Regions from separate parts of the Arthrobacter sp. DualSoilB13 genome, predicted to be linked through region 3. Evidence: riboswitches for the same ligand, from Rfam matches in the RefSeq annotation. Region 3 holds a riboswitch; each other region holds the start of a gene.
What was found. Region 3 has a riboswitch for thiamine pyrophosphate ahead of thiD (bifunctional hydroxymethylpyrimidine kinase/phosphomethylpyrimidine kinase). Riboswitches for the same ligand answer to the same signal wherever they lie in the genome.

Region 1 (3,683 bases), 440 kb from region 3:
GCTCCACCTTGGAACTGGCCGCCGTAAGCATAAGGCGCGGCCGGGACCTGCGGAACTCCTGATCCGGCATCGTTTTGGGGCGCGGGCGGGTAACTCGGGTGACTCATGGAAATTCCTTCAGTGAAGTGGGTGCGAGGAGGAGGACGGGCGGTATGCAGGGCACATGGCAGTCAACTCACGTCGAGCCAGCCTAGTAGGAACGAGGCCGGAAGCAGAACGCAAACCCCGGGAATCTCATGCCCGGCCAGGGATAGGCTGGGTTCATGGGCATATCCCCGGACGCCGCAGCCTCTGCCAGGGAACTCTCAGCGGAGTTGCTTGGAGCCATGGCCTATGGCGAGCTGTCTGCTTTCGGACGGCTCTCGCTGGACTCCCGTTATGCTCCCACCCTTCATGACAGGTCAGTGCTGGCGAAGATCGCTGTGGGTGCCTACGGCAACTTCGCGCTCCTCAGCGATCGATTGGTGGAGATGGGGGTCGACCCCGAACATGCGATGCTGCCGTTCCAGCGTTCCTTCGACCATTTCCACGAGCGCACCAAACCGGGAGACTGGTTCGAATCCGTCATGAAGGCCTATGTGATCGACACTGTGTCGTCGGACTTCTACAGGGCTGTCGCGATGTTCCTTGACCCACAAACGCAGCATTTTGTTGAACGGGTGGCTTCCCCCGATCAAGCCACTGAAGTCCTTCGGGTTCTGCTGAGGAGGGCCCTGAGTGATGACCCACGCCTGGCATCGCGCCTTGCACTGTGGGGCCGCCGCCTGGTGGGAGAGGCCTTGACGCAGGCGCAACGCGTCGGCATGGAGCACCCGCGGCTGGGCCCAACGCTGAGAAGCGGAGGGGACTCGCGTGCTGAGGTGAAACGGCTGACGACGGAACTCGCCGGGAAGCATTCCCGCCGGATGACGGGCCTTGGCCTGACAGCGTAGACGCCGGCCAGCTCAGGACCGGCTAGGGCTCAACGGTGTCCAACGCCTGCAGCAGCGACTTCGCTGCCGCCGTCGGGTCTGTTGCCTCCGTGATTGCGCGCACGACGACGATGCGGCTGGCCCCCGCGGCGACTACCTGTTCAACGTTGCTGTGGTCGATGCCGCCAATGGCGAACCACGGAAGTGTCGTCACGTCGCCTGCACGTTTCTGTGCCTCTGCGGCATATGTGACCAAACCCGGACCCACAGCCGCGCGCCCGGGTTTGGTGGGCGTTGCCCAGACCGGACCCACACAGAAGTAGTCCAGTCCCAAGGGGCCTTGGGCGGTAGCAATTGCCGCGTCGATTTGTTCCGGTGTGTGGGTGGAAAGACCGATGCCGGTGACATTCGGCAGGAGTGTGCGGGCGGCCGTCAGAGGCAGGTCCTTCTGACCGATGTGGAACACGGGAGCCCCGGAAATACTGGCAACATCGGCCCGGTCGTTGACAGCCCACAGCCGTCCGTGCCGTTGTGCGACGCTCCGCAAAACGGCCAGCATTTCAAGCTCCTCGGCAGCTTCCAGCGTCTTGTCGCGGAGCTGGATGATGTCCACACCACCGGCGAAAGCGGCGTCCACAAAGTCTTCAAAATCGCCCTGCCGTTGACGGGCATCAGTGCACAAATAGAGGCGGGCAGAGGCGAGGGCGTCAGGCTGGGTCATGGAAACCAGAGTAGTTCCTCTAAACTGGGCACGTACTGCGGGAGCCGCGACATTCGTCATATGACTGTCCGGCTGAGAGGGCTTCAGCGCCGACCGCTTGACCTGATCCGGCTAGTACCGGCGTAGGGAAGGAAACCAATGGCAGATCCCCGCCATACCCCCATCCAGGCAGACGTGGCCGTCATTGGCGGCGGCATCATAGGCCTGGGCATCGCTCATGAAGCCCGGCGACTTGGCCGTTCAGTGGTGCTGATCGACCCCGCCCCGGCCTCGGGCGCAACGTTCGCCGCCGCCGGAATGCTTGCACCCGTCAGCGAACTGCATTACCAGGAGGAAGACCTCCTGGAATTGATGATTGAGTCTTCCCGGCTGTGGCCCTCCTTCGTGGACAGACTGCACTTGGGGGGAGCGGGCAGCGGATACCGCACGACGCCCACCCTCGCCGTGGGTGCCGACGCAGCCGACCGCAGGGCGCTCGCAGACCTCAGGAACGTACAGCTCGCAGCTGGCTTGGGAGTCGAACCTCTTGCCCTGCGGGACGCGAGGAACCGCGAGCCGCTCCTTAGCCCGCAGATTTCCTGCGCTTTCGACATTCCCGCCGACCACCAAGTGGATCCGCGAAAGCTCGCCGCGTGCATCCTGGCTGGATTGGCTAACCATTCGCCTGACGACGCCTCCTGGGTGCCCGGGGCCGATGACGGATTCGCCGTTCTTTCCCCGGCGCGCGGTGTGCTGCGGGATGGCGGGCGGGTCACCGGAGTGGAACTCGAATCCGGAGTCGTGGTCCTTGCCGCGGAGACTGTGGTGGCCAACGGGCTGGGGGCATCCCACGTGTCGGGGCTCCCTGAGGGACTGACCCTTCCAGTGCGGCCGGTCTATGGCGACATCCTCCGGCTTCGCGTCCCCGAAAAGCTCCGGCCCTTGGTGACGTCCACTGTTCGGGGGATGGTTCGAGGCGTTCCGGTTTACATCGTTCCCCGGGACGACGGAACCGTGGTGATCGGAGCGACGCAACGCGAAGACCGGTTGTCAGCGACTTCCAACGCAGTCTCGGCCGGCGGCGTCTATCAACTGCTGAGGGATGCCCAAACTCTGGTCCCCGCAGTGGCGGAACTGGAACTCCTTGAAGCAACTGCCCGCGCCCGCCCCGGCACTCCGGACAACGCCCCCCTGCTTGGACGGGTCAGCGGTCCCCACGGCGACATTGACGGCTTGGTGATCGCTACAGGATTCTTCCGCCACGGTGTACTCCTGACTCCCGTAGCCGCCAGGATCGTGGGCGAACTCATCAACGGATCCAAGGACCCTCGATGGGCTCCGTTCCTGCCTGATCGCTTCGCGGGCAACGCTTCAGTTCCCCAAGTACTCACACCAGCAGCACACGCTCCCACCAAGGAAACAGCATGAACATCAAACTCAATGGAACTGATCACGCAGTCTCCGATGACGCATCCGTCAGCACTCTGGTCACAGCGATCACGGGCCGCGCCTTGGACCCTCGCGGTCAAGCGGCCGACGGCGGCAAGCTGGGAGTCGCGGTCGCACGTAACTCCGAGGTGGTGCCCCGCAGCCAATGGGCCGTGACGGCGCTGGCCGACGGAGACGAACTCGAACTCGTAACAGCAGTCCAAGGAGGCTGAACCATGACAACAGCAAACATTGACGGTCGAACCACTGATGTGCTGGCGATCGACGGCGTGGAATTCGGTTCCCGACTCATCATGGGCACCGGAGGCGCGCCGAGCCTTGATGGCCTGGGATCAGCGCTCCTGGCTTCGGGGACCGAGCTCACCACCGTAGCCATGCGGCGCTACTCACCCGCCGAAACGGGATCGCTGTTCCAGCTCCTGGTGGACCACAACATCCGGGTACTTCCCAACACTGCGGGCTGCTTTACTGCCAAGGACGCCGTGATGACCGCTGAACTGGCCCGCGAAGCGCTGGAGACAGATTGGGTGAAGTTGGAAGTCATCGCCGACGAACACACGCTCCTGCCCGACGCCGTGGAACTGGTGGATGCAACGGAACAACTGGTGAACCGGGGCTTCAAG
Region 2 (3,683 bases), 1.4 Mb from region 3:
AGAAGTCGAGGCGCTCAAGGCCGAAGAACGGCCAGGGCTGGAAGGGGCGGCGCTGTGAAGGAAGTAGTTCTGGTGGTTACCGCCGTCATCCTCAGCCTGGCGGCCGCAGGTGCGATTGTCCGCATCGCCGTCGGTCCGTCCCTTCTGGACCGTGTTCTGGCATCAGATGTTTTGCTGGCCATCCTGGGCGCTGCCTTGGCGATCGATATGGCGCTGAACAAGCACCTGAACAACCTGATGCTGCTGGTGGCTCTGGCAGTGATCGGGTTTATTGGCTCGGTGACCGTTGCCCGGTTTGTGGCCGAGCGAAGGGAACAGAGCAATGAATCCTGACGCTTCGGGCCTTGACTTCGTCGTTGATGCTGTCACCGCCGTGTTCCTGGTGGTGGGCGCGCTGATGTCCCTGGGCGCAGCCATTGGCTTGTTGAGGTTCCCGGACCTCATGAGCCGCATGCACGCAGCCACCAAACCGCAGGTCCTGGGTCTGTTCCTCATGCTGGCCGCGATCGGACTTCAGATGCGGACATGGTGGGTGTGGCCGGTTCTGTTGGTGGCATGGATCTTCCAGCTCCTCACAGCACCAGTGTCAGCGCACATGGTTGGCCGTTCCGCCTACCGCACCAAACATGGACACCGGGAGAAGCTCACCAAGGATGAACTGGAGGCCGTGGTCCAAAGGGCGGCTGCCGGCCAGGAACCGCGGAGCGACAGCTAGCAGCAGCAACAACGAACGCCGGGATCACCTGCAGGTGATCCCGGCGTCGTGGTTTGGATGCTTAGACGATGTCGTGGCTCTTGGCGAAGCGCGCGATGGCCCGCTGGGTGCCCCGGCTCGCCAGGACTTGGATGAGCGTGCTGACAAAGGCGGAGATCAAAGCGAAGGTCAAGGCCGAGCGCAGGCTGGTTTCTGCGTCGTCATGACCCAGGGGCGGCTTGTTGCCTGTCGCTTTTTCCCACCCTTTGTTGACGAGTTTGGTGCCCACAAAGCCTGCCCCGAGGCTCACTCCGGCACCGATCAGCTTAAAGAAGAGGTTCATGTCCCCAGCCTAGCTGGCTACACCCATCGCACGCGTTAGCGACGGTTTTCCCGCTCCTTAAGGAACGCTGCCATGGAGCCCACCGGCGCCAGCACCGGGACGACGCTGTGCTCGGCCGTCCAAACCTGGTCAACTGTTCCGAACCCGGCAAGTTCCTTGAGGAGGTAATAGGTTGGCGGCATCAACTTCAAAGTGCCGGCCGCTTCCGCTGCAAGAATCTCCGCCACAGGCATCCACAATGATTGCCAAGCCTCGGTTGTTTGGTGCTGGGGCTTAGCACCAGCTGTTGGCTTGGCGATGTAGAAGAAGGTGTCGAAGCGCTTGGGCATGTCCGCGGGCGTGATCCAGTTGGCCCACGGGCGGAGGTGTCCGGCTTCGATGGTGAGCCCGGCCTCCTCCTGAACTTCGCGGATGGCCGCAGTGAGTATTCTCCCGGCGTTCCTCACGGCTTCGGCAGAATCCGCGCCCACGGAGCTCTGGTTCCATTCTGACGCGTGGCGTTGAAGCAATTCCTCCGGGTAGTCCCACCCGGACCCGTCCGCGGAGTCCACACGTCCTCCCGGGAAGACCACCATTCCGGCCGCGAAGTCCATGGTGCTGACCCTGTGTTGGACGAAGGCTTCGAGCCCGGCAGGGGCATCACGGAGCAGGATGACGCTTGCGGCCAGACGTGGTTGGGACACAGCGCTATGGGTGGTGGGAAGGTCCGTCATGAAGTGTGCCCCTTTGCCGCGGTGAAGTCTGCTGGTTCATTCTCTCAGGTCCCGTTGTATGGCCCGGTGTGCAGGGAATGGTGTGGGTTTAGGGTGCAGAGTGGGCCTCGCAACGCACGCGGGGGTCCGCACTGGGCTCTACCGCGGCTGATTGTGACTGAATGCCGGCCAACGGACCAGCGCCCGCCGCGGACACAGGTGTAAACTGAACCAGCCCATCAGGGCAGATTTGATAACGACAGGGGAGCGCCGCCGTCGGACTCTGCAGAGATGCAGGAGACGCGAGGGCGCTGAGAGTGCGGATAGCCGCAGACCCTCGAACCTGATCCGGTTAGTACCGGCGCAAGGGAGTCGAGCTTCTCAGAGTGTCCGGATCCGGGCGGCGCAGGCCAGCTGGATGACGGGTAGCACTTTCCCCTCCTGTAACCTCAGGAGGCAGAAAATGACCACGGTAAACGTGAAGAAGACCAGTTATAACTGGCGTGTTGTAGACATTGTTGTGGCGGCTTTGATCGCCATTGCCGGCGGCGTGATTTTCTGGGCATGGTCCCAGGGCGCCGCACTGGTCTCCATCCCCATGAATGCGACGTATCCGCCGCTCACCGGTCTGATCGCCGGCGGCTGGATGATCCCCGCGGTCCTGGGCATGCTCATTATCCGCAAGCCGGGTGCAGCGCTATTCTGCGAGGCTGTTGCCGCCACGGGTGAGCTCATCATGGGTTCGCAGTACGGCACCACGGTGCTCATCTCCGGCATTTTGCAGGGCCTGGGCGCCGAACTCATCTTCGCGGCGTTCCGGTACAAGAAGTTCAACCTGCCCACTGCTCTCCTTGCGGGCGCCGGCGCGGGCCTGTTCTGCGGCTTGAACGACTCCTTCCTGCCCTGGGGCTGGAACATCGCTTACGAGGCCATCGACAAGCTGGCCTACATCACCTTCACCACGATCTCCGGGGCGATCATCGCGGGCGCACTCTCGTGGATTGCGACGCGCGGACTGGCCAAGACCGGGGTGCTGAGCTCCTTTGCCTCGCGCAAGGCCGCTTCGGAGCCAGTCTTCAACTGATGTCCGCCACACTTAGCGGCGCGGTGCAGCCTGCTGCCATCTCCGCCGAGGGCTGGGGGTGGCGGCATGCAGGCCGGGCCCAAGCTGCCATTGAGGGCCTGGACCTTCGGATTGAACCGGGGGAGCGCGTGCTGCTGCTGGGTCCTTCGGGTGCGGGCAAGTCCACGCTCCTGCATGCCCTTGCCGGGGTTCTGGGGGACGAGGAAGACGACTCGGATGAGACCGGCTCCCTGCTGATTGACGGCGTCGCGCCCCGCGAGCAGCGTGGCCGTGCCGGGCTGATGCAGCAGGACCCTGAGACGCAGGTGGTGCTCTCGCGGGTGGGTGACGACGTCGCCTTCGGCGCGGAGAACCTCGCCGTCCCACGGGACGAGATCTGGGAACGCGTCCATGAAGCGCTCGACGACGTGGGGTTGCGTACCGCGGCAGGCGGCGGTTTGGCGTTGGATCACCCGACGGCGGCACTCTCCGGTGGACAGAAGCAGCGCCTGGCGCTGGCCGGCATTTTGGCGATGCGACCCGGCCTGATCCTGCTGGACGAACCAACAGCAAACTTGGACCCGGCGGGCGTTCTGGAGGTCCGGGATGCGGTAGGGCGGTGCCTGGACAAGACCGGCGCCACCCTTGTTGTGGTGGAACACCGAGTGTCCGTGTGGAAGGACCTGGTGGACCGGATTGTGGTCCTGCAGCCAGGGTCAACAAAGGCGGCGGGCTCGGACGGCTTGGGAGCGGGCCGGGCTACAGGGGGCGTCCTCTTGGACGGGCCGCCGGACCAGGTACTTTCTGAAGCCCGCACCATGCTGATGTCAGCCGGCGTCTGGGTGCCGGGATATGTTCCGGCGACCCGGGAACGGCGGAATGATCCCCACG
Region 3 (3,683 bases):
GTCCGTGATGTCTTCAATGAGGACTTCTCCAAGCTGATCGTCTCCGGTGACGACGCCTGGGACACCATCGAGGCATACGTAACCTACGTTGCCCCTGATCTGGTGGGCCGCCTCGAAAAGTGGACCAAGGATCAGGACATCTTCGCTGCATGGCGCATCGACGAGCAGATCCATAAAGCCCTGGAACGTAAGGTCTTCCTCCCGTCCGGTGGTTCGTTGGTCATCGACCGTACCGAGGCCATGACTGTGGTGGACGTCAACACCGGCAAATTCACCGGCAGCGGTGGAAACCTTGAAGAAACGGTCACCAAAAACAACCTTGAAGCGGCCGAGGAAGTGGTGCGCCAGCTCCGTCTGCGCGACATCGGCGGCATCATCGTCATCGACTTCATCGACATGGTCCTCGAATCCAACCGCGACCTCGTCCTGCGACGCATGGTGGAGTGCCTGGGCCGGGACCGCACCAAGCACCAAGTGGCCGAGGTGACGTCCCTGGGCTTGGTCCAGATGACACGTAAGCGCATGGGCACCGGCCTTCTTGAGGTATTCGGTGAGCAGTGCGAGCACTGCGCCGGCCGGGGCGTTGTCACGCACGACGAGCCCGTTGAACACCGGCGCGCCAACGTGGTGGCAGCCGAGCAACACCGCCCGCACTCCGAGGTACAGCAGCCCGCTGCACGGACGGAACGCAAACGCCGCCGCGGGAAGGATGGGGGACAGGCCGTAGCCGAAACCCCTGCACAGGTCCATACGACGACGACTACCCCGGTTGCCCCCGCGACCCCGACTGAACCGCAGGATCCTGCCCGGCAGGCCAAGGCGGAGGCCACCAGGGCTGCCCTGGCAACCATTGCCGCTGCGGCGCACGCCGCGCACCTGCACGACGACGAAGTTCACCGTGCAGAAGAGCAGGCACGGGCGGCCGGCCAACACCAAGGGACGGCCGACGCCGGATCCGGAACCTCAGCCGGCAACGAAGCGGGGGCATCAGCACATGAAGCCGCCAACCGCGATGCAGCCGCCCAGGAAGCCAGGTCCACTCCGGTCCTGCGCTTCGGCGGAGAAGAAGTTGCGTTGCCGTTCGTGGAGCATCACGAGGAACCGCAGGCAAACAAGCCTGCCATGAGCCTGGACCTCCTGGCGGAAGCGTTCTCCCACCTTGGCGCCGCTCCGGCATCTGAGGAACAACCCGCTCCGCTGGCCGTACAGGAGCCTGCTGTGGCCCGGAAGGCTGACGCACCGGCGCGGGTTGAGCAAGATCCTGAGGCTTCGGCATCTCCGCGGGGTCGTCGTGGTCGTCGCAACCGCAGTGCCAGCCGGGCTCAGGGTGCGGCCAATGAAACCAGCGTCGAGCACCATGTGGTGACGGCCTCGGCCCCCCAGGGCTCGTCCCATGAGGCAAAGGCGCCCGTGGAGCCAGTCAAGAAGGCGCCGGCCTCCGAGCCCATCATTCTAGGAGTCGGGGTTCCAGCCTCGGAGCTTTAGTCACGGCCGAGCCGCTCTCCGCGGCCAACATCGGCTGAAAGGGCCCTGCGCTACCTGCCTCCGGCGGTAGCGCAGGGCCCTTTCGCGTTGCCTTGAATCCTTGGCGGGGGACGCGTTCCACGGTCACATCCGGGCTCCCGGATGGTTCGGTACCTGCAGCACCAGGCTTCCCGGCTAGGCTAGGGGACTGACACGGGGTGCCGGGCGATGGGCCCGGCTGAGATCCAGACCCGTTGAACCTGTCCGGTTAGCACCGGCGAAGGGATGTCCTCATGGCTGCATCACTACATTCATCTGTGTACCCGCTCCACTCGGTATACCCGCTGGACGCTCACACGTCAGCCCGCCAGGTCCCGCGCGTTCTCACTATTGCCGGTTCGGACCCTTCCGGCGGTGCCGGAATTCAGGCGGACCTGAAGAGCATTGCAGCGTTGGGTGGGTACGGCATGGCTGCCATTACGGCTCTCACCGCGCAAAACACAGTGGGGGTGAGCGCAGTCCACGTCCCTCCGGCGCATTTCCTGCGTCAACAACTGGAAGCAATTAGCGGCGACATCATCGTTGATGCCGTCAAGATCGGAATGCTCGGCGATGCTGCCGTCATTGCCCAGGTCCGGGACTGGCTCGAAGAGGTGCGCCCCGCCGTCGTGGTTCTTGATCCGGTGATGGTGGCCACCAGTGGCGACCGGCTGCTGCGGGAGTCCGCGGAGAATGCCCTGCGTTCACTGCTACCCCTGGCCCACCTCATTACTCCCAATGTTCCTGAGCTTGCCATGCTGCTGGGGGAGCCTGAGGCAGCAGACTGGGCTTCGGCACTGGAGCAAGGCAAGCGGCTTGCTGCGGAGTACGGAAACACAGTTCTGGTCAAGGGTGGCCACTTGCCGGGCCCGGAATGCCCGGATGCCTTGGTGAACACCACAGGGCTTTTGTCACGGGATGTTGTGGAGGTATCAGGTCCCCGCGTGGCGACGCGCAACAGCCACGGAACCGGTTGCTCTCTTTCGTCCGCCCTGGCCACCGTCCAGGCCCGCACGGGCAACTGGGAAACATCACTGCGGGAAGTAAAGCCCTGGCTACTCGGAGCTTTGACAGCCTCGGCGGAACTCCAGGTAGGCCGGGGGAACGGTCCGGTGCATCACTTCCATCACCTCCAGCGAGCGTCAGCCCCGGGCGCCTTCGCTGCGGCTTTGTGGGAGGCGGCCGTTCCGGAACTCGAATCCATTCATGGACTTCCCTTTATTCAGCAACTCCAATCCGGCGAACTCCTTGAACGTGATTTCACTTACTACCTCGCCCAGGATGCGATCTACCTCAACGGGTACTCCCGGGTCTTGGCACGTGCCGGCGCCCTGGCCCCCACGGAAGAAGAGCAACTGTTCTGGGCCAGGTCATCGCAGCAATGCCTGGAGGTAGAGTCGGAGTTGCACAGGACGTGGCTAAGCAGCCGTGAAGCGCCGACCGCACTGGGGCCGGTCACCAAGTCCTACGTGGACCATTTGCTGGCAACGTCCGCTTCCGGCAGTTACGCCGTGGTTCTCGCCGCAATACTTCCTTGCTTCTGGTTGTACGCGGAGGTGGGGCGGCAGCTCCATGCCAATTACCTGAATGCGGGCGCCGCGGCGGACCATGCGTATGCCGACTGGCTGACGACCTACGCTGACGAGGACTTCGCCGCGGCAACGCGGAAAGCGATCAGCCTCACGGATGCTGCGGCGGTCGCGGCTTCTGATACGGAGAGGGCCGCGATGATGGAGGCCTTCACCCAGTCCTGCCGTTACGAGACCGCATTCTTCGATGCTCCCAGGCTGTTTGCCTGAGTTTGCCGGGCGTCACTTTGGCAGGGTTCCCTTGGGCGGATTCGATGCGATTGCGGGGACACTTCCGCGCGTCGCTGGCCGAATCGCGTTAATCTCGCGCAAACACGGTAGGCTGTATGGGCACGGTGCCGGGAGAGTCCGTATCAACTGGTGACGCAAGTCACGAGGTAGCCTCCGGACTCGGCCTCATTTGCAGACGAAGGTCAAACTAGCGTAATCTTGATCTTCGGTGCTTACGCCAACACTTGGGTTATGCCCCTTGGAATTGTTCATGGGATGACTCGCGGGCTTCGATCAGAAGTCCACGGCGTTGAGGCACAGCGCGAACCAGGCCTGATTCCGGTTCAAGGTTCCGCACGCAAATTTTGTAATAAACGTCGA

Region 1: another riboswitch for thiamine pyrophosphate. It lies ahead of thiO (glycine oxidase ThiO); the one in region 3 lies ahead of thiD (bifunctional hydroxymethylpyrimidine kinase/phosphomethylpyrimidine kinase).
Region 2: another riboswitch for thiamine pyrophosphate. It lies ahead of ACZ5J0_RS17350 (ECF transporter S component); the one in region 3 lies ahead of thiD (bifunctional hydroxymethylpyrimidine kinase/phosphomethylpyrimidine kinase).

Annotation. Positions count from the first base shown of each region.
Region 1 is NZ_AP035865.1:2,835,667-2,839,349, reverse strand. It holds gene ACZ5J0_RS13010 (TM2 domain-containing protein) at 1-107, opposite strand, end outside; gene ACZ5J0_RS13005 (ferritin-like fold-containing protein) at 264-932, shown strand; gene thiE (thiamine phosphate synthase) at 955-1,632, opposite strand; TPP riboswitch at 1,660-1,778, shown strand; gene thiO (glycine oxidase ThiO) at 1,771-3,039, shown strand; gene thiS (sulfur carrier protein ThiS) at 3,036-3,272, shown strand; gene ACZ5J0_RS12985 (thiazole synthase) at 3,276-3,683, shown strand, end outside.
Region 2 is NZ_AP035865.1:3,760,185-3,763,867, reverse strand. It holds gene ACZ5J0_RS17375 (Na+/H+ antiporter subunit E) at 1-58, shown strand, start outside; gene ACZ5J0_RS17370 (MrpF/PhaF family protein) at 55-333, shown strand; gene mnhG (monovalent cation/H(+) antiporter subunit G) at 323-715, shown strand; gene ACZ5J0_RS17360 (DUF4235 domain-containing protein) at 777-1,037, opposite strand; gene ACZ5J0_RS17355 (NUDIX hydrolase) at 1,073-1,750, opposite strand; TPP riboswitch at 1,981-2,117, shown strand; gene ACZ5J0_RS17350 (ECF transporter S component) at 2,193-2,813, shown strand; gene ACZ5J0_RS17345 (ABC transporter ATP-binding protein) at 2,813-3,683, shown strand, end outside.
Region 3 is NZ_AP035865.1:2,393,213-2,396,895, reverse strand. It holds gene ACZ5J0_RS10960 (Rne/Rng family ribonuclease) at 1-1,485, shown strand, start outside; TPP riboswitch at 1,669-1,767, shown strand; gene thiD (bifunctional hydroxymethylpyrimidine kinase/phosphomethylpyrimidine kinase) at 1,758-3,302, shown strand.